Regions from separate parts of the Mycobacterium sp. E3247 genome, predicted to be linked through region 2. Evidence: predicted binding sites of a transcription regulator. Region 2 holds the regulator's gene; the other holds the start of a gene.
The links. Region 2 encodes HspR, which represses chaperone genes until heat shock. Its sites were predicted from a motif close to ANNTGAGTNNNNNNNACTCANNT; they were not measured.
Positions count from the first base shown of each region.

Region 1: the regulator HspR is predicted to act here: its motif matches at 1,514-1,536, upstream of lon (endopeptidase La).

Region 1 covers NZ_LZJG01000483.1:4,099-15,046, forward strand. Annotated here, with positions in the region: gene A9X04_RS23455 (DUF1810 domain-containing protein) at 1-147, opposite strand, end outside; gene A9X04_RS23460 (alpha-hydroxy acid oxidase) at 167-1,426, shown strand; gene lon (endopeptidase La) at 1,548-3,869, shown strand; gene A9X04_RS31735 (hypothetical protein) at 4,186-4,674, shown strand; gene A9X04_RS23475 (nitroreductase family deazaflavin-dependent oxidoreductase) at 4,764-5,144, shown strand; gene A9X04_RS23480 (TfoX/Sxy family protein) at 5,153-5,485, shown strand; gene A9X04_RS23485 (endonuclease) at 5,530-6,165, shown strand; gene A9X04_RS23490 (DUF72 domain-containing protein) at 6,162-6,887, shown strand; gene A9X04_RS23495 (NAD(P)/FAD-dependent oxidoreductase) at 6,936-8,177, shown strand; gene A9X04_RS23500 (NAD-dependent epimerase/dehydratase family protein) at 8,166-10,277, opposite strand; gene A9X04_RS23505 (acetyl-CoA acetyltransferase) at 10,388-10,948, opposite strand, start outside.
Region 2 covers NZ_LZJG01000228.1:151-11,098, reverse strand. Annotated here, with positions in the region: gene A9X04_RS12220 (XdhC family protein) at 1-289, opposite strand, end outside; gene A9X04_RS12215 (RNA methyltransferase) at 582-1,232, opposite strand; gene A9X04_RS12210 (hypothetical protein) at 1,229-2,137, opposite strand; gene pyrE (orotate phosphoribosyltransferase) at 2,138-2,653, opposite strand; gene A9X04_RS12200 (SDR family oxidoreductase) at 2,727-3,500, opposite strand; gene ttfA (trehalose monomycolate transport factor TtfA) at 3,555-4,421, opposite strand; gene clpB (ATP-dependent chaperone ClpB) at 4,627-7,173, opposite strand; gene A9X04_RS12185 (DUF3060 domain-containing protein) at 7,300-7,743, shown strand; gene A9X04_RS12180 (FAD-binding oxidoreductase) at 7,786-8,958, shown strand; gene A9X04_RS12175 (aldose 1-epimerase) at 8,970-9,860, shown strand; gene A9X04_RS12170 (heat shock protein transcriptional repressor HspR) at 9,861-10,247, opposite strand; partial or broken gene dnaJ (molecular chaperone DnaJ) at 10,247-10,948, opposite strand, start outside.

The DNA of each region.
Region 1 (10,948 bases), on a different contig from region 2:
GCCCAGGCCGCGTAACTGCGGGAAGACGAACCACATCCAGTGACTGCGCTTGCGCCCGGCGCGCAGCTCTTCGACCACGTTGCGGTACACCGGGCCCTGCGCCTCGACGAAGCGCTCGAGGCCGAACGGGTCGCTGTCCGCTTGCATGTGACTACGGTTGCACACTGTGGAATCCAACGGACGGAAGGCCGCCAAACGGCGAGTGCCCAAGGTGCGCGATCTCGCGCCGCTGATCAAGTTCAAGCGGCCGCAGTTCGACGCGACCAAGCGCCGCCTCGACACCGCGTACACCATCGATGATTTGCGGCGCATCGCCCAACGGCGCACGCCCAGGGCGGCGTTCGACTACACCGACGGCGCGGCCGAGGACGAGCTGTCCATCGAACGCGCCCGACAAGCGTTCCGCGACATCGAGTTTCACCCGACCATCCTGCGCGACGTCACCAACGTCACCGCCGGCTGGAACGTGCTGGGTCAACCGGTGGTCCTGCCGTTCGGCATCGCGCCCACCGGCTTCACCCGGTTGATGCACACCGAGGGCGAGATCGCGGGCGCGGCGGCGGCGGCCAAGGCCGGTATCCCCTTCTCGCTGTCCACGCTCGGCACCTGCTCGATCGAGGACCTGGTGACCGCTGTGCCGCAGGGCCGGAAGTGGTTTCAGCTGTACATGTGGCGCGACCGCGAGCGGTCGATGGCGCTGGTGCGGCGGGCGGCCGACGCGGGTTTCGACACCCTGCTGGCCACCGTCGACGTCCCGGTCTCCGGCGCCCGGCTGCGCGACAACCGCAACGGCATGACGATCCCGCCGACGCTGACCCTGCGCACCGTGCTCGATGCGGTCCCGCATCCGAAATGGTGGTTCGACCTGTTGACCACCGAGCCGCTGGCATTCGCGTCGCTGGACCGCTGGCCGGGGACGGTCGCCGAGTACCTGAGCACCATGTTCGACCCGAGCCTCACCTTCGACGACCTGGAGTGGATCAAGGCCCAGTGGCCGGGCAAGTTGGTTGTCAAGGGCATCCAGACGCTCGACGACGCCCGCGCCGTCGTCGACCGCGGGGTCGACGGCATCGTGTTGTCGAATCACGGCGGGCGCCAGCTGGATCGGGCCCCGGTGCCCTTTCACCTGTTGCCGTCGGTCGCCCGGGAGGTCGGCGAGCACACCGAGATCCTGCTGGACACCGGCATCATGTCGGGCGCCGACATCGTGGCGGCCATCGCGCTGGGCGCGCGCTGCACGCTTGTCGGCCGGGCCTACCTGTACGGCCTGATGGCCGGCGGCGAGGCCGGCGTCACCCGCGCGATCGACATCCTGGCCGAAGGCGTGATCCGGACCATGCGGCTGCTGGGCGTCACCTGTCTCGAAGAGCTGTCGCCCAAACACGTGACGCAACTGCGGCGGCTGGGGCCGATTTCGCCAACGTGACGCTGGCCGCACACTCGGCACCGGATGTGAGCCCGGCCGCACACTCGTGACGGCCCGACCTCGCGGGAACAAACCGGACCCGGGCCGGGTTGAGCGCATCAGACTCAGTTTTGGAGGATTGATGGCTGAAGCCAAATCAATGCCGGTGCTGTTCGTCACCGACACCATCGTGTTGCCCGGCATGGTCGTGCCGATCGCGCTCGACGAGGCCGCGCGGGCGGCGATCGACGCCGCCCAGGCGAGCGAATCCGGGCAGCTGCTGATCGCGCCCCGGCTGGACGACCGCTACCCGTCGCACGGCGTGATCGCCAAGATCTTGCAGGTGGGACGCATCGCGGGCGGCGGCACCGCGGCCGTCGTGCGCGGTGAGCGCAGGGCGCAGATCGGGACCGGCGCGTCCGGGCCCGGAGCTGCGCTGTGGGTCGAGGTGACCGAGGTCCCCGAGGTCGAGACGACGGACGAAATCAAGGCGCTGACCGCCGAGTACAAGAAGCTGCTGCTGGCCATGCTGCAACGGCGCGAGGCCTGGGAGATCGTCGACTACGTCAACAGGCTGACCGACCCCTCGGCGCTGGCGGACACCTCCGGCTACGCGTCCTACCTGTCCAGCGAGCAGAAGCGGCAACTGGTCGAGACCGAGGATGTCGCCGAGCGGCTGCGCGTCCTGATCGACTGGACCAGCGACCACCTGGCCGAGGTCGAGGTCAACGACAAGATCGCCGAGGACGTCCGCGAGGGCATGGAGAAGACCCAGAAGGAGTTCCTGCTGCGCCAGCAGCTGGCCGCCATCCGCAAGGAGCTCGGCGAGGGCGAACCCGACGGATCCGACGATTACCGCGCCCGCGTCGAGGCCGCCGACCTGCCCGAGAAGGTGCGCGAGGCCGCACTGCGCGAGGTCGGCAAGCTAGAACGCTCCAGCGACCAGAGCCCGGAGAGCGGCTGGATCCGCACCTGGCTGGACACCGTGCTGGACCTGCCCTGGAACGTGCGGACCGAGGACTCGACGGACCTGAAGGCGGCGCGCGGCGTCCTGGACGCCGACCACCACGGGCTGGACGACGTGAAGGACCGCATCGTCGAATACCTGGCCGTGCGGGCGCGCCGCGCCCAACGCGGCCTGCAGGTCGTCGGCGGCCGCGGCTCCGGCGCGGTGATGGTGCTGGCCGGTCCCCCCGGTGTCGGCAAGACGTCGCTGGGCGAGAGCGTCGCCCGGGCCCTGGGCCGCAAGTTCGTGCGCGTCGCCCTGGGCGGTGTGCGCGACGAGGCCGAGATCCGCGGCCACCGGCGCACCTATGTGGGCGCGCTGCCGGGCCGGATCGTGCGGGCCATCGGTGAGGCGGGCTCGATGAACCCCGTTGTGCTGCTGGACGAGATCGACAAGGTCGGCTCCGACTATCGGGGCGACCCGAGTGCGGCGCTGCTGGAGGTGCTCGACCCGGCGCAGAACCACACGTTCCGCGACCACTACCTGGACCTGGACCTGGACCTGTCCGACGTCGTGTTCCTGGCCACCGCCAACGTGATCGAGAACATCCCGTCGGCCCTGCTGGACCGCATGGAACTGGTGCAGATCGACGGTTACACCGAGGATGACAAGGTGGCGATCGCCCGCGACTACCTGCTGCCCCGGCAGCGGGAACGCGCGGCGCTCACCGACGACGAAGTCACGCTGACGGACGCGGCGCTGCGCAAGATCGCCGCGGACTACACGCGGGAACCCGGGGTCCGGCAGTTCGAGCGGCTACTGGCCAAGGCGCTGCGCAAGGTGACCACCAAGCTGGCGGAAACCCCCGAGCCGATCACCATCGACGAGCCTGATCTGGTCGACTACCTCGGCCGCCCCCGCTTCACGCCGGAATCGGCCGAGCGCACGGCGGTGCCGGGCGTGGCCACCGGTTTGGCCGTCACCGGCCTGGGCGGTGATGTGCTCTACATCGAGGCCGGGGCCACGGACGGTGAGCCTGGGCTACAGCTGACCGGTCAGCTGGGTGACGTGATGAAGGAGTCGGCGCAGATCGCGCTGTCCTATGTGCGCTCCCACGCCGCCGAGTTGGGTGTCGACCCCAAGGCCCTCGACCGGCGCATCCACGTGCACGTGCCCGCGGGCGCGGTGCCCAAGGACGGCCCGTCGGCCGGGGTCACCATGGTGACCGCCCTGGTGTCGATGGCGACCGGACGTCAGGTGCGCTCGGACGTCGGCATGACCGGCGAGGTCACGCTGAACGGGCGGGTGCTGCCGATCGGCGGCGTGAAGCAGAAGCTGCTGGCGGCGCAACGGGCCGGCCTCTCAACGGTGTTCATCCCGGCGCGCAACGAGCCCGACCTGGATGACGTGCCCGCCGAGGTGCTCGACGCGCTGGACGTGCGGCCGATGACCGACGTCGCCGACATCGTCGCGCAGGCGCTGGAACCCGTGACGCAGGCTGCCACAGTCGCTGCGTGATCTGAGCCTGGCCGGGATGCGCGGCAGACTCGCTCGCATCCCGGCGGAGCGTGTCCGGCGTGCCGCGCGAGCGGGTGTTACGCGCCCTCGGGGTTCCTACGCCCCGCCCGGCTGAGCCCCCGGGTCCGCGATTCGTTGGACGACGGGACCGACCTGCGTGGACGCAGCAAATAGGGCGCAGAGGTTTTCCGCATCGAGTCGCCGGGTATTGGGTGGTTGGAGGTTCGACTGCCCGCAAGGGCGATGGGGTGAGCGAATCACCAAGTCAATGGTTCAGCTGCGAAGGCAGCCAAACTGCTCGACAAGGGGATTCATCATGAAGTTGAACAGAATCGCAGCCGGCGCGGTCATGGCCGGCACCATCACGTCCGCGGCCTTCGGAATCGGCGCCGGGATGGCGCAGGCCGATCCGATTGGGCCGAACATTCCGGGACCGAACGTGCCCGGCCCGAACGTGCCGGGCGGCGACCGGGACGTGCCGGGCCCCGGCCAATATGTGCCGGGACAACCGATCTGCAACCCGGGTGCGCCGGGCGTCAACTGCAACGCGCCGGGCAGCCCGCTTCCTCCGGGACACGACGGGTTCCCGCCGCCGGGGCACTACAACGACCCGGTCCGCTACGGGCTCCCGGCCACCTGGGTTCCGCCAGTGGGTGACCCCGACGGGACCCAGCTTCCCGTCGTCTTCAACCCGCAGCTGGGTCAGTGGGGCGTCAACACGTCCACTGGTTTCCAGGTGTTCACGCCCGCGGGCGGGGCGTCTGGTTCAGGCCAGGTCAACGGCGGGATCAACCCCGGGACCTAAGACGGCATAACGAGGCGGCCGCCCCCGCAAGGGGCGGCCGTTCTCGTTGCACGGTGACAGCGGCGGCGAGTTCGGCGTTGAATGGACCGGTGAGTCTCAAACGGCAAGTTGTCCACCGCGTGCAACGTCTGCTCGTCAACCCGGTGGGCCGGCAGATGCCGGGGATCATCCTGGAAACCACCGGCCGCAAGAGCGGCAAGCCGCGGCGGACCGCCGTGGGCGGGCGCCTGGTCGGCAACGAATTCTGGATGGTTTCCGAACACGGCGAACACTCCGACTATGTCCACGACATCAAGGCCGATCCCGCGGTGCGGGTGCGTATCGGCGGTCGATGGCGCAACGGCACCGCGCATCTGCTGCCGGACGACGACGACCCCCTGCAGCGGCTCGGCAACCTGCCGCGCCTCAACAGCGCGGTGGTGCGCCTGATGGGCAGCGACCTGCTGACCATCAGGGTGGACTTGGACTGACGCCCGGCATGGCCTACGACGAGAAGCTGGCCGACGAAATCCGCGAGATCGTGGCCTCCGAGTGCGGCGTGGACGAGAAACGCATGTTCGGTGGGCTCGCCTTTCTGGTCAACGGCAACATGTCCGTGGCCGTCAGCCGCCAGGGCGGCCTGCTGGTCCGGGTGCCGGCGGAGGACCTCGACAAGGTACTGCGGCGCGACCACGTCGGCCCGATGGTGATGGGGGGCCGTGATGTTCGCGGCTGGGTCCGGGTGGACGCCGCCGGACTGCGCACCAGGCGTCAGCTCCAGGCCTGGGTAACCCGCGGCGTCGGATACGCGCGCGGCCTGCCCCCCAAGTGAGCCGGCAAGGTTGGCCGGTACCCGCCGCGGGTACGTGATCGGGTATGCCCGCAAGCGCGCAGCTGGTGCGACGGCTGCTTGACGTTGCAGGGACCACCTATGCCGCCGAGGCGCGAATCAAGCTCGCCGACAAGCCGATGCCACTGTTTCAGCTGCTGGTCGTCTGCATGCTGGCCAGCAAGCCGATCGATGCCGCCATCGCCATGAGCGCCGGGCGCGAACTGTTCAAGGCGGACTTGCGCACACCGAAGGCGGTGCTCGCCGCCGATCGGCAGACCATGATCGACGCCTTCGGCCGCGCCCATTACGTGCGCTACGACGAAAGCTCGGCCACCCGGCTCACCGAGATGGCCGAACGCGTGCGCGACGAGTATTCCGGCGACTTGCGGGGACTCGCCGACCGCAGTCAGCGCGACATCGCCGCCGCGAAACGTTTGCTGAAGCAATTCAAGGGAATTGGCGATACCGGCGCGGACATCTACCTGCGCGAGGTGCAGGATGTGTGGACCTGGGTGCGGCCCTACTTCGACGACCGCGCCACCAAGGCGGCCGGACAACTGGGTCTGCCCACGCAGCCGGCAAAGCTGGGAGCGCTTGCGCCGCAGGCCAACGCGCGGCTGGCCGCCGCGCTCATCAGGATGTCGCTGGACGACGACGTACGCAGGCAGGTGAGCGGTTGACCGTGCGGATCGGCACCTCCGGGTGGTCCTACAACCATTGGGCGGACGTGCTGTACGCGCCGGGCCTGCCCGCGGCGCGCCGGCTGGCCCGCTACGTCGAGGTGTTCGACACCGTCGAGCTGAACGCGAGTTTCTACCGTTGGCCGAAAGATTCGAGCTTCGCCGGATGGCGCGAACAGCTGCCGGACGGCTTCAGGATGTCGGTCAAGGCGCACCGAGGGCTGACCCACTACCGCCGCCTGGCGTCCGCCGGGCCGTGGATCGAGCGCTTCGAGCGCTGCTGGGAACTGCTGGGTGACCGCAGCGGGGTGCTGCTCCTTCAGCTGCACCCCGAGCAGCAGCGCGACGACGCGCGCCTGGACGCCTTCCTGGACAGCATGCCGGCCTCGATCCGGGTGGCGGTCGAGCTGCGCCATCCGTCCTGGAACGACGCGGGGGTCTACGACCTGCTGGAACGCCGGCGCGCCGCCTACGTGGTGATGAGTGGCGCCGGGCTCGCCTGCGTCCCGCGGGCTACCACCGATCTGGTGTACGTCCGCATGCACGGCCCCGACCAGGACGCCATCTATGCCGGCAGTTACACCGACGACGAGTTGCGGTGCTGGGCCGACCGGATCGCCGCGTGGCGGGACGCCGGCAAGGACGTGTGGATGTATTTCAACAACGACCTGGGCGGACACGCGGTGCGCAATGCGCTGACGTTGCAACAACTTTTGCGGTGAGCCGCCCGAGTAGGCTGGGGATGTCGACGGCGGAACGGAGTGACGATCATGGCCGGCTCTAGCGGAATCGTCATCATCGGCGGCGGGCTCGCAGGAGCGAAAGCCGCAGAAGCATTGCACGACAACGGGTTCGACGGACCGGTCACCTTGTTCGCCGAAGAAGGACATCTGCCCTACGAGCGACCTCCGCTTTCCAAGGAGTACCTGGCCGGAAAGAAGACGCTGGCCGAGTTCACCGTGCAGAACGACGACTGGTACCGCGATCACGACGTCGACCTCAGACTCGGTGCGCGGGTGTCGGCCATGGACCCCGCCGACCACGCGGTCACCCTCCCCGACGGCACCACCGCGCGGTACGACAAACTGCTGCTGGCCACGGGATCGGCGTCCCGGCGCCCACCGATACCCGGGGCCGACTCCGCCGCCGTCCACTATCTGCGCACCTATGACGATGCCGTCGCCCTGGATTCGGTTCTCACCGACGGGTCCTCGCTAGCGGTGGTGGGAGCCGGGTGGATCGGCCTGGAGGTGGCCGCCGCCGCCCGCCAGCGGGGCGTCGACGTGACCGTCGTCGAGACGGCCAAACAGCCGCTGGCGGCCGCGGTCGGCGAAACGGTGGGCGAAGTGTTTGCCGGACTGCACCGCGATCACGGGGTGGACCTGCGGCTCGAGGCGCAGGTGCAGGAGATCACCACGGCCGGCGGCAAGGCGACCGGGCTGAGAATGCGTGACGGGTCGACGGTGGCTGCCGATGCGGTGCTGGTGGCCGTCGGCGCCAAACCGAACGTCGAACTCGCCGAACGGGCCGGGCTGGCGATGGGCCCAGGCCCTCAGGGCGGCGTGCTGGTCGACGCGTCCCTGCGCACCAGCGATCCGGACATCTATGCGGTCGGCGACATCGCCGCCGCGGAACACCCCCTGTTCGGCGGCCGGATCCGCACCGAGCACTGGGCCAATGCGCTCAAGCAGCCCGCGGTGGCGGTGGCCGGGATGCTGGGCGCACCCGGTGAATACGCCGAGCTGCCCTATTTCTTCACCGACCAGTACGACCTCGGGATGGAATATGTCGGGCACACGGCCGGCGTCGAACGCGTGGTCTTCCGGGGCGACGTGACCGGGCGTGAATTCGTCGCGTTCTGGCTCGACGACCACGACCGGGTGTCGGCCGGGATGAACGTCAACATCTGGGACGTGCTCGACGACGTCAAAGCGCTGATCAGATCCAGGACCTCCGTCGACCCCGAAAAGCTGGCCGATCCCGAGTGCCCGCTGGCCGAGCTATTGGGCTGAGCCTTCGACGGGAGTCCACGCCCCGTCGATGACCTCCGGCGGGCGCTGCGCCTGCAGCCGTTCCCGTTCGGCGCGGCGGCGTTTGATCCGCAGCCTGGCGTCGCCCGGCATGATGATCAGCTCGTCACACGTCAGGTAATACACGTCCTCGACGGCATCGATCAGGTCCGCCGCGACTCGACGAGAGCCTAACTCGCGCAGCGTCATTCGCAGTTGATGGGTGAATCGCAGGGTCGTGTCGTGGGCGAGCTCGCGGGAGTCGCGAGCGCTGGCGGCCAGGCGCTGGGCCAGCGTCGGCGACGGCGGCTCCGTCGACGCGGCGGCGGCCACGGCGACCTCCCCGGCCGCTCTGAGCAGCATCGCCGGGTCGTCGGCATAGGTCTGACTGGCCAACTCGGCCTCCCCCGGCCCGCGGTGGCCGATGCGGGCGACGGCGGCGTCCACGGCGGCGGCGGTGGTGGGCGACAACGCGCGGATGCTCGCGAGATTGCCTTCCCGGGCCAGCGCACACAACGGCGGGTCGGCCCGCAGGACCGCTGCCAGCTGGGCGGTCTCCGTCTCGACCAGGGTGCTGTCCATGATCATGTCCACGCCGGGCACGCCGGGAGCCGCCTTGCTGCGCTCCAGCGCCGCCGCGGTGACGCCGGTGTCGATCAACCACAACGCGGTCAGGATCCAGCCTTGGTGAATGCGGTCCCGCAGCAAGGGAACCCGAACCTCGAGCCCGGGATCGGGCAGCGCCGCCAGCTGTGCGGCGTCGAGCTGTTCGGTTTCGGCGGCCGCGCCGTACGCCCGGGTGTCGGCCTTGAGGTGGCGCAACAGGACCAGCGATCGTCCCGCCACGACGGCTTTGGCGACCGAGCCGAGGGCGCCGCCCGCCAGCGCGGGCTCACCGAACGGGAGCGGGTCTCCGACATGCGGCCGCCCGACCAGGGCGTTGCGAGCGACGGCGTCCTGGTCCCAGCCGGGGAGTTGCCCCGCGGCGACCATGTTGACCGACACCCCGACGTAGGGCCGATGACCGAAGACGGCGATGGCCCGGTTGCCCCACTCCTCGCCCACCACGCCGCCGAGCGCCAACACGTGACCGAGCACCCGATTCGCCGTGCGCAGCCCACTCAGCTGGACATCCAGCGTGATCGGGGTGAGCGGCCCGGGCAGCGCCCGGGCGAGGTTGCCCGCACTGAAGATCGGGAAGCGGGGGTCGATCCGGTCGTCGAATTCACCTTCGACGCCGTCGGGTGCCGCGCTGTGTCCCCCGTCGGAAGGGTGGGCGCGTGGGGCGGCCTCGACCGGGAGCGCCAGTCGGTGCCCATCGCCGGTCGCCCCCGCCGCCGCGATCCGGCGCCCGGCGAGTCCGCGGGCCGTGTCGGCCACCGCTTCGAGCGCCTGCCAGCCGAACTCGAACGACCAATCCTCTTGCGCCGGCGCGATATCCATGTCCGGAATGAGCTGGTGCCAGCTGCGGACCCGACTGGGCCGGGACCGCGGGTCGGCGGCGCGCAGCATCCGCCACGCGGTGACCATGTTGACGGTGTCCGGGGAGGCGAGGTCCACCACACCGGTGCGGTCGGCGTTCAGCGACGAGACCATAAAGCGCACCAGGTCGTCGACGTGCAGCACGCGCATCGGCCGCGCCGACACCTTGGTGCGCAGCAGCGTGGCCACGGTCCGGCACACCATCCAGTCGAGCTGGCGGCCGACCGGCGGGGCGATGCGAACGACCAGGCTGGGCCCCCAGCTGGTGGCGACCAGCTCCTCGGCCGGCCGGTAGAGCTCGGGCCGCCCCGCGGCGTGCGAGACGAACAGCAGCCGGGCACCGGCGCGGGCGGCCACATCCGTCACGTGCGCGAGGCCGTCGATGTCGGCGCTGCCGGGCGCGGTGGTGTCGATGGGGGCCAGGTGGATCACCACGTCGGCTTCCTCGGCGAGCTCCCGCAGGGCGGGGTTGCGCAGCGGGGCGCAAACCAACTCGACGTTGCGGTCCAGGCAGGGGTGCGGGGCCTCAGCAATGCCGGTGACCGTGTGCCCGGCAGCAATCAACGGCCGTGCAACCAGCCGCCCGAGTGCGCCGGTGGCGTCGGTAACCAGGATCTGCACCTGGGCTCACCTCCCCCGACCTCAAACTCAACAATAGGCAAGACGGCGTCGCCTACGCGACCGTTACCGGCCAAACGGGACCCTGAGCTGGCGGAAAGCCTTTCGCCGGGTTACTGCAGCGCGGCGGAGCCGTCGGCGGCGACGGCGACCTTGGCGCCGCCGATGTCCTCACACACGGTTGCCGCCGCCGCGGCGCTGTCGGTGATCAGGGCAAGGGTGCGTGAACCGTCGGGCGTGCGCACGGCGAGGAAGGCCTTCTCCGGCCGGCCGTCGCGATCGAACGGCGTCGTCCACGCTTCCACCGTGCCGACACCCTCCCATTCCACCAAACCGTCCCGGGTGGGCTCCCGGTCGACGGCGGGTTGCGCGTCCTCCCAACGGAACTCAGCGGGCGGTTCGGTGCCGTACACGCCGAAGCTGTGCTTGGTCAGGAAGCCGCCGTTCGCGGTGATCAGCCCGCGCCGCCCGGGATTGGCCACCAGCAACTCCGCCATGGTGGCAATGGAGTGCATCACGTAGTTGCTCCACGGGCCGCCCGCGAACGTCAATCCACCGGTGACGGTGAGCGGACGGGCGGGATCATCGGCCGGCAGGCCCAGTTCGGCCGCGGCCACCTGAACGGCCGAGGGGAAGCAGGAATACAGGTCGACGTAGTCGAGGTCGTCGACGCC
Region 2 (10,948 bases):
CATCGATGACGCCGCCGCACGTCAGACCGACCGCGAACGCGTCGTCGTCGCTGACGCCGTAGCGTTCCAGCCGCGGCGCACCGCTTTTCGTCGCCTCGGTCGCGAGGTCGTAGACCGCGCCCTCCACGCAACCACCCGACACCGACCCGGTCACCGAGCCGTCCGGCGCCACCACCATCGCCGCCCCCGGCGGCCGCGGCGCGGACCGGAAGGTGCGCACCACCGTGCCCAGCCCCGCGGTGTCGCCGGCGCGCCAGATCGACATCAGCTCGGCAAGCACGTCACGCACTCTCTCAACGTAGAGTGAAGGCGACGACCCGGCTCGACTTCGGGTCCATTCGCCCCGTCGAACGCTGCCGGACCCAACGGTTAAGACCTCACCGGCCACATGGGCACCAGTTTCCAGGGTAGGAAGTGCTCCGCGGATTTGATATCGCGGGCGATATCAAATTCCGGTACGAATGGCCAACGCTTTTCGCGTGTGAATGCTTGGCTTCGAGTGTGCGCCCAGGGCGGCGACACGCCGAGAATCCCCGCCCTGAGCGCACATTCGAGAAGGAATTCGGCGAGAAGGGACGCGGCTACCACGCCTGCGACAGGTCGGCGTGCTGCCGAATCCAGGCGTGCATCGCGACCCCGGCGGCCACCGCGGCGTTGATGCTGCGGGTCGAGCCGAACTGGGCAATCGACACCGTCGTCGCCGCGCCCACCCGGATGTCGTCGGTGATGCCAGGACCCTCCTGCCCGAACACCAGCAGGCACTCCCGCGGCAGCGCCGTCTCCTCGAGCCGCGCCGCCCCCGGGACGTTGTCCACCGCGACCACCGTCAGCCCGGCACCGGCCGCGAAGCCCATCAGGTCGGCGGTGCTGTCGTGGTGGCACAGCCGCTGATAGCGGTCGGTCACCATGGCGCCGCGGCGATTCCAGCGCCGCCGGCCGACGATGTGCACGGTGTGCACCGCGAAGGCGTTGGCGGTGCGCACCACCGAACCGATGTTGGCGTCGTGCCCGAAGTTCTCGATCGCGACGTGCAGCGGGTGCCGGCGCCGGTCGATGTCGGCGATGATGGCCTCGCGCGTCCAATACCGGTAGGCGTCGACGACGTTGCGGGTGTCGCCCTCGCGCAACAGGACCGGGTCATAGCGCGCGTCGTCGGGCGGCTCGCCCGGCCACGGCCCCACCCCGGCGGCGGGTGCGGCCCATTCGGTCGGCCCAGGCCCCGGTTCGCTCACCGCGGCGTCCACACCCCGGCGTGGGTGCCATCGACCGCGACGGTCGCGTAGAGCAGCGCCTCGTTGATCTCGCCCTGGGTGCACAGCGAGGCGCTGACATGCACGGCGTCCAGCGAGGCGTCGGGCAGGACCAGCACCGACGACCCGTACGCCGAGCAGGCCGGGTTCAGGCCGGCGCCGGGCAGCGTCGGGGAGGCGAGCAGCATCAGCGGGCCGCCGCGGTGGGCCGATTCGTCGCGATACCGGGCCGCGAGGCCGTCGGCCTCCAGGCCCAGCAGCATGTAGCCGTTGCCGTTGAACGCCGCGGGGTCGCCGAGCTGCGCCTTGGTCATCGGGGCACCATCGGCGCGCCAAGCCGACAGGCTGACCGTCTTCACCGACAGGCCGGTGTCGTTGGCGTTGGTGGGCATCAACCCCACCGGGAACGCGGCCGGGTAGGCCGCCGAGCTGTTGGGGATCCGGTCACGCGGCGAATAGACGTACACGCCGCGGACCTGGCTGCGATCCTTCAGCGGCCCAAGGCAAACCGTCCCGGCGAGCCGGTCGCCGGAAGCCGCGAACGGCGAGTGGACGTCGGGGGCCTTGCCCGTCGGGCGGCCGCAACTGCCCAGCCCGTTGGACTCCATCGGGTGCGACAGCGCGCCGTAGAGCCCGAACCGGATGTCCTCGGGCTTGGCGTGCGGCGCGCGTGGGTCCACCGCGGAGGCGTCGACGTCGACGAGCACGTAGTCGTCGTCCCAGCGCAGGTTCGACACCGCCATGTTCCAGCCCAGCAGCGACAGCGATTCCCCGAGCCGCGCCCCCTGGGCGCCGTAGGGGCGCACCGGATGACTGGAACCCGAGCAGCCCGTCAGACAGGCCAGCACGCAGGCCGCTACCGCGAGAAGGCGTGTACGGCAGGGCAATTAGCCCAGCCCCAGATCGGCGAGGCCCAGCACGCTGCGGTACGGCAGGCCCTCGGCCTCGATGGCCTCGGCGGCGCCGGTGGAACGGTCCACGACGGTGGCCACGCCGACCACCTGCCCGCCGGCCTCCTGGACCGCGCGCACCGCCGTCAGTGCCGACGCGCCGGTGGTGCTGGTGTCCTCGACCACCAGCACGCGCTTGCCGGCGACCTCGGATCCCTCGATAAGGCGTTGCAGCCCATGGGTTTTCGCGGACTTACGGACCACGAACGCGTCGATCGGGCGTCCCGGCGCATGCATGACGGCGGTGGCCACCGGGTCGGCGCCCAGGGTCAGGCCGCCGACCACGTCGTAGTCCCAGTCGCTGGTGAGGTCGCGCATCAGCGCACCGATCAGGGCCGAGGCCCGGTGGTGCAGGGTCGCGCGGCGCAGGTCGACGTAGTAGTCGGCCTCCTTGCCCGACGACAGCGTCACCCGGCCGTGCACCACCGACAGCCGGCGCACCAGCTCGGCCAGCTCCTCGCGGGAGTCGGTGTGCGCGGCTTCTCCTCCCGCCGCTGCGCGGCCGGCATCGTCGCCGCGCGGGGATTCAGGTCCGGCCACGGCCACCGCCGATCCGCTTGGTCACGGCCCGCATCAGGGTCCGCGGAATCATCCGTTCGGCGGCGATGATCGCCTTGTACTGCAGGCCCGGGATGCTGATCACCTTGCCGCGGGCGATGTCGGCCAGGCTCTGGTCGACCACGTCGTCCACCTCGAGCCACATGAACGAGGGCGACTTCGCCATGTCGATCCCGGCCCGGGCGTGAAATTCGGTGTGCACGTAGCCCGGACACACGGCGTGTACGCCCACGCCGGTGCCCTGCAGGCCGACGGACAGGCCCTCGCTGAAGGAGATCACCCACGCCTTGGACGCCGAATAGGTCGAGCCGCGCCCCGGCACCAGGCCCGCGACGCTGGCGATGTTGACGACGGTGCCGGCACCGGTGTCGAGCATGGCCGGCAGGGCCGCCCGGGTCAGGTGCATCACCGCCGTGACGTTGACGTCGAGCTGTGACTGCAGCACCGCGGGGTCGGTCGCCCAGAAGTCGCCGGAGGTGCCGAACCCGGCGTTGTTCACCAGCACGCGGACTCCCCGCGCCAGGCGTTCGCAGACTTTGTCGCGGCCGGCGGGATCGGCCAGGTCGGCGGGCAGCACCTCGACGGCGCCACCCCGGCCTTCGAGTTCACCTGCCAGTTGCGTCAGTCGGTCGACGTCGCGGGCGACCAGGACCAGGTCGTAGCCGTCGCGGGCGAAACGGCGCGCGTAGCCCGCGCCGATCCCGGACGTCGGCCCGGTGATCAGGGCTACGGGACGAGGCATGAGCGACATCCTAATGACGGCGGCCGCGCCGCCCTGCCCGCGCCCGGCGGGCCGTCAGTGCTGATAGTTGGTGGCCTGGTGGCCGTTGCGGCCGGCCGGCGGCGGGCGGCGAACGGCGTCCGGGCCGCGCTGCTCCCGGCGGATCGGCTCGGCCGGCCGGCGAGGCGCCTGAACGTCCGAGCCCAGCAGCCCGCCGACGTCCTGCTGCGCACGCCGGGGCGGCAGCTCCGCGCGGCCGGCGGGCGCCAGCGGCCGGCTGGGCGACGCGCTGCGCAGCCCGGCGGGCGCGCCCGCCTCCTGCTGGGTCTCCTCCGGCAGCGGCGGCAGCACCCGCAGCAGATCGTTGAACTGCCGCACGGTGCGCAGCCCCTCGTCCCACTCGGTGCGGGTGCTGGTGATGGGCATGGCGACCAGCGTCCAGTTCTGCTCGTTCCACATGATCTCGGCGCAGTCCGGTGCGGTGTGCGCGAAGGTGACCATGCGGCGGTCGCAGGCCCGCCGGGCCGCGTCCAGGTTGGTCGAGTACACCATCCGCGGGCCGATCGCGCCCAGCAGCCAGATGTCGCTCTCCCGTGGCTCTTTGAGCCCCTTGAGCCGCAGGTCCACCACGACGTTGGTGCCCACCTTGCGGTGCAGCGCGATGACGGTGGCGACCTCCTCGAGGTCGAAGATGTAGACCGCCTCGCCACGGATCTGGCCCAGCACGACGTTCTCGGCGGCGATGTCGCCGACCGTCGAGATCACCCCGCGCTTCCAGCGCTTGAGGATGTCGGCGGATTCACGCTCGTAGTCGAAGCCGTGCGACCGCGCCCATGATTTGCGGCGCCTGCTGCGGCCGCGACGCCGATCGAGGTCGACGTACAGCAACACGCCCGCGCCGACGAAACACAGCGCGGACAGCGTGAACCAAAGGGGGACCATCCCACACAGGGTATCCGTAATTGCTCCGGAATAAAGAAGTCCGGCTGGTCACAACCCAATTACGAGACGGAACTAACGCCCTCGTTCGCCAGCCGTTTGCGCTGACGGCTTCGAGCGTGAGCCCAGGGCGGCGCTTTCGCGAATTTCCCGCCCTGGGCGCACCCTCAAAGCCCAGGAATTCACACTCGGGACCCGCAGCCCGGGCTCAGCCCAGGATCAGCGAGTCGCCGTCCGGGCTGACGTTGACCGGAACGGTGTCCCCGTCGTGCACGTCGCCGGCCAGCAGCTGCTTGGCCAGCTGGTCACCGATGGCCTGCTGCACCAGCCGGCGCAACGGCCGCGCGCCGTAGACCGGGTCGAACCCGCGCTGCGCCAGCCACTGCTTGGCCGGCAGCGACACCTCCAGCGTGAGGCGGCGCTGCGCCAGCCGCTTCTGCAGCTGGGCCAGCTGGATGTCGACGATCGACACCAGCTCGCCGGGCTCGAGGCCGTGGAAGATGATGACGTCGTCGAGCCGGTTGATGAACTCCGGCTTGAACGCCGAGCGCACCGCGGCCATCACCTGCTCCTCGCTGCCGCCCGACCCAAGGTTGGACGTGAGGATCAGGATGGTGTTGCGGAAGTCGACCGTGCGGCCCTGACCGTCCGTCAAACGCCCCTCGTCGAGAACCTGCAGCAGCACGTCGAACACGTCCGGGTGCGCCTTTTCGATCTCGTCGAACAGGATCACCGTGTACGGCCGCCGCCGCACCGCCTCGGTCAGCTGGCCGCCCTGGTCGTAGCCGATGTAGCCGGGCGGGGCGCCGACGAGCCGGGCGACGGAGTGCTTCTCGCCGTACTCGCTCATGTCGATGCGGACCATCGCGCGCTCGTCGTCGAACAGGAACTCCGCCAGCGCCTTGGCCAGCTCGGTCTTACCGACACCGGTCGGCCCGAGGAACATGAACGACCCGGTCGGCCGGTTGGGGTCGGCGACGCCGGCCCGGCTGCGACGCACCGCGTCGGAGACCGCGGTCACCGCCTTCTTCTGGCCGATGACGCGCTTGCCGAGCTCGTCCTCCATGCGCAGCAGCTTGGCGGTCTCGCCCTCGAGCATTCGGCCGGCGGGGATGCCGGTCCACGCCGACACCACGTCGGCGATGTCGTCGGGTCCGACCTCCTCCTTGAGCATCACGTTCTCGCGGGCCTCGGCGTGCGGCAGGGCGGCGTCGAGCTTCTTCTCGACCTCGGGGATGCGCCCGTAGCGCAGCTCGGCGGCCTTGGCCAGGTCGCCGTCGCGCTCGGCGCGCTCGGACTCCCCACGCAACGCCTCCAGCTGCTCCTTGAGCTCGCGGACCACGTCGATCGCGCTCTTCTCGTTCTGCCAGCGGGTGGTCAGCTCGGCCAGCTTCTCCTTCTGGTCGGCCAGCTCGGAGCGCAGCTTCTCCAGCCGTTCCTTGGAGGCCTCGTCCTCCTCCTTGGCCAGCGCCATCTCCTCGATCTCGAGGCGGCGCACCAGGCGCTCGACCTCGTCGATCTCGACGGGCCGGGAGTCGATCTCCATCTTCAGCCGGCTGGCGGCCTCGTCGACCAGGTCGATGGCCTTGTCCGGCAGGAAGCGGGCGGTGATGTAGCGGTCGGACAGCGTCGCCGCGGCCACCAGGGCCGAGTCGGTGATGCGCACACCGTGGTGCACCTCGTAGCGGTCCTTCAGGCCGCGCAGGATGCCGACGGTGTCCTCCACCGACGGCTCGCCGACCAGCACCTGCTGGAACCGGCGCTCCAGCGCGGCGTCCTTCTCGATGTACTTGCGGTACTCGTCGAGCGTGGTGGCGCCAACCAACCGCAGCTCGCCGCGGGCCAGCATCGGCTTGATCATGTTGCCGGCGTCCATCGCGCCCTCGCCGGTCGCGCCGGCGCCGACGATCGTGTGCAGCTCGTCGATGAAGGTGATGATCTGGCCGGCGGAGTTCTTGATGTCGTCGAGAACGGCCTTGAGCCGCTCCTCGAACTCGCCGCGGTACTTCGCGCCGGCGACCATCGAGCCCATGTCCAGGCTGATGACGGTCTTGTCGCGGAGGCTCTCGGGCACGTCGCCGGCGACGATGCGCTGGGCGAGGCCCTCGACGATCGCGGTCTTGCCGACGCCGGGCTCACCGATCAGTACCGGGTTGTTCTTGGTGCGGCGGCTCAAAACCTGCACGACGCGGCGGATCTCGTTATCGCGCCCGATGACCGGGTCGAGCTTGCCTTCGCGGGCGCGGGCGGTCAGGTCGGTGGAGTACTTCTCCAGCGCCTGGTAGGTGGCCTCCGGCTCGGGGCTGGTGACCCGGGCGCTGCCGCGCACCTTGACGAACGCGTCACGCAGGGCCTGCGGCGAGGCGCCGTGGCCGGTCAGCAGCTTGGCGACGTCGGAGTCGCCGGTGGCCAGCCCGACCATCACGTGTTCGGTCGAGACGTACTCGTCGTCCATCTCGGTGGCCAGTTGCTGGGCGGTGGTGATGGCGGCCAGCGACTCGCGCGACAGCTGCGGTTGCGAGCTGGCGCCGCTGGCCTGGGGCAGGCGTTCGACGAGGCGCTCCGCCTCGGCGCGAATGGTCGCGGGCTGGACGCCGACAGCCTCCAGCAGCGGGCCCGCGATCCCGTCGGCCTGCGTCAGCAGGGCCATCAGCAGGTGCGCCGGGCGGATCTCGGGGTTACCGGCGGCCGAGGCCGCCTGGAGCGCCGAGGTCAGCGCCGCTTGCGTCTTGGTTGTCGGGTTGAAAGAGTCCACGACGCCTCCGTTCGCATAGGTAGGGAAAATGCTTGTCGCGTTCTTCAACGCCGTCAAGGTTGAGTGTGTTCCGCTCAACTCTAACGAGTTTTGGCGACCGCGGCGCACGGGGTATCCCCCGAAGCGATGACGCAGACGCAACAGCCCCAGAACGCCACCCACGCCGGGCCCGCCACGGGTCAGCCCCGGCCCCGCGCCGCCTTCTGGCCCGCACTCGCCGCCGCGGCGCTGGCACTGGCGGGCCTGGCCGCCGCCGGATTCCACACCGATCTCGCCGGCGCCGGCCCTTCGGCGACCGTCCCGGAGTCGGGCACGTTGCAGGTCAACGGCACCGGCACCACGAAAACCATCGGCTGCCACGGCGGCTACCTGTCGGTCAGCGGCCAGACCAACACCGTCACCGTCACCGGCCACTGCACCAGCCTGAGCGTCTCCGGCCACGGCAACCGCGTCGCGGTGGACAGCACGGACGCGGTGAGCGCGTCGGGAACCGGCAACTCGGTCACGTATCACTGGGGCTCACCGACCATCGCCAACGCCGGCACGGCCAACACCGTCGGTCAGGGCTGAGGCCGGGATCGCCGGCGCGCGGCGCGCCTAGAATCGGGCCGCGTGGGGCTCGAGGACACCGATGCGTTGCGGGTGCTGCGCGACGCCTTCGCGCAGGAGGACTCCGGGCCCGGCAACGAGCTCGTGGGCCGGTTCTACACCCGCTGGTTCGGCCTCGACGCCTCGGTGCGCGACTTGTTCCCGCCCGAAATGGGCGGACAGCGGGCCGCTTTCGCGCACGCCATGCACTGGGTATACGGCGAGCTCGTCGCCCAGCGCGCCCAGGAACCGGTGGCCTTCCTCGCCCAGCTCGGCCGCGACCACCGCAAATACGGTGTGCTACCGGAGCATTACGACACGTTGCGCCGCGCGTTGCTGTCGACGTTGCGGACCCAGCTCGGCGGCGCCTGGACCGACGCCGTCGACGACGCGGCCCGCCAGTCGCTCAACCTCATCACCGGCGTGATGAGCGGCGCGGCGGACGCGGACGAGGGGCCCGCGTGGTGGGACGGCACGGTGATCGAGCACATGCGGGTGTCCCGCGACCTCGCGGTGATCCGGCTGCAGCTTGACCGGCCGATGGACTACCACCCGGGCCAGTACGTGAATGTTCAAGTCCCGCAATGCCCGCGCCGCTGGCGCTACCTGTCCCCCGCCATCCCGGCGGACCCGGGCGGCGGCATCGAGTTCCATGTCCGCGTGGTCCCCGGCGGCCTGGTCAGCACCGCCATCGTCGGCGAGACGCGGCCCGGCGACCGGTGGCGGCTGTCCAGCCCGCACGGCGGCCTGCGGGTCGACCGGGAGGGCGGCGACGTCCTGATGGTCGCCGGGAGCACCGGGCTGGCGCCGCTGCGGACGCTGATCATGGACCTCAGCCGATACGCGGTGAACCCCAGGGTGCACCTGTTCTTCGGGGCGCGCTATCAATGCGAGCTCTACGACCTGCCGACCCTGTGGCAGGTGGCCTCGCACAATCCGTGGCTCTCGGTCTCGCCGGTCTCGGAGTACGGCGCCGACCCGGCCTGGGCCGCCGACTATCCCGACGTCACGCCGCCGCGTGGCCTGCACGTGCGCCAGACCGGCCGGCTCCTCGATGTGGTGACCAAATACGGTGGGTGGGGCGACCGGCAGATCCTGATCTGCGGCGGGCCGCCGATGGTGCGGGCCACCAAGGCCGCGCTGATCGCCAAAGGCGCTCCGCCGGAAAACATTCAGCACGACCCGCTATCAAGGTGAGTGGAGGAAGCATGCGCGTCGTCACCCTGCGCGACCCGGCCTCGTCGGTGGCCGCGGAGTTCGTGCCCGAGGCGGGCATGATCGGCACCTCGCTCAGCGATGCCGGCGTGGAGCTGCTGGGGCAGCGGCGCGGGCTGGACGCCTACGTGACGGCGGGCAAGACGATGGGCATCCCGATCCTGTATCCCTGGGCGAACCGGTTGGGCGCGAACACCTATACCGCCGAAGGCGTGACGGCGACGCTGACGCCGGGCGAGAACGGGGTCCGCGCCGACCCCAACGGATTGCCGATCCACGGTGTGCTGGCCGGCCATCCGGGCTGGCGGGTGATCGCCGAGACGGCCGGCGAGTTGATCGCCGAGCTGGATTTCGGCGCCGATCCCCGACTGCTCGCCAGCTTCCCGTACCCGCATGTGCTGACGGTGTCCGTGCGGCTGGCCGAGCGGACGTTGACGGTGCGCGCCACGGTGACCGCCACCGGTGCCCACCCGGTCCCGCTGTGCTTCGGGTTCCATCCCTACCTGCGCCTGCCGGACGTGGCCCGCCCGGAGTGGGTGATCGAGACACCGCCCCTGCGGCGCCTGCGGCTGGACGACCTCGGGCTGCCCACCGGCGAATTCGAAGCCCAGGCGGCGCTGTCGGAGCCGTTGGGGGACAAGGCTTTCGACGATGCCTACGACGAGGTGCCCGACGGCGCGGTGTTCGCGGTCTCGGGTGGCGGCCGGCGGCTGGAGGTGCGCTTCGAGCGGGGGTATCCGGCGACGCAGATCTTCGCGCCCACCGCCGAGGACGTCGTCTGCTTCGAGCCGATGACCGCACCGACGGACGCCCTGCGCCGCGGCGGCTACCACCGCGCGCGGCCGGGCGAGCCTGCGGTCACACAGTTTTCGATCCGGGTCTGATCAGCCGCGCGTTCTGCGCGGCTGCCACACCACCACGGCGGTGCTCTTGGGCACCACCGCCAGGTCGCGGCGCTGGCCGGCGCGCACCTGCGCCAGCTCCTCGTTGAGCTCCTGCACGCGGGCCTGCAACGCCTCGACCTGGTTGGTCAGCTCGATGATGCGTTTGATGCCGGCCAGGTTGACGCCCTCGTCCTGCGACAGCCGCTGCACCTCGCGCAACAGGTCGACGTCGTGCTCCGAATAACGCCGTCCCCCACCGGAAGTGCGGCGCGGGCTGACCAGGCCGAGGCGATCGTAGGTGCGCAGGGTCTGGGCGTGCATGCCGGCCAGCTCGGCGGCCACCGAGATCAGGAACGTCCGGGACTCCTCCCGTGAATTCTTGGCCATCAGCGATTGCCCGCCCATCCCGCTCGGGGATCGAACCCGCTGGCCCGCTCCGCGGCCGCGTACGCCTCCAGCCCCTCGGCCGCGGCGCCCTCCACGTTCGGTGGCACGGCGACCTTGACGGTGACCAGCAAGTCCCCGTTGCCGCCGCTGCGCTTCGGGACGCCCCGGCCGCGCACCCGCAGGATGCGGCCGTCGGAGGTGCCCTTGGGCACCCGGACGCCCACCTTGCCGTCCAGCGTGGGCACCGAAATCGTTGAGCCCAAGGCCAGTTCGGCGAAGCTGACCGGAACGGTCACGGTGAGGTCGTCGCCGTCGCGGCCGAACACCTTGTCCGGCCGCACGTGCACGGTGACGTACAGGTCACCCGACGGCGCGCCGCGCAGGCCCGCCTCGCCCTGTCCGGGCAACCGGATGCGCTGCCCGTCCTCGACACCGGGCGGGATCCGCACGTTGATGGTGCGGGTGCGGGTGGTCACCCCGGTGCCCTTGCACTCCTCACAGGGGTGCTCGATGATCGAGCCGCTGCCCCGGCAGTCGGTGCACGGCTCGGAGAACCCGAACGCCCCCTGGTTGCGGCTGATCACGCCGGATCCGTTGCAGGTGGGGCACACCTTCGGGCTGGTGCCCGGCCGTGCCCCGCTGCCATGGCAGTTGGTGCACGGCGCCGGGCTGGTCAGCCGCAACGGCATCGCCACGCCCTT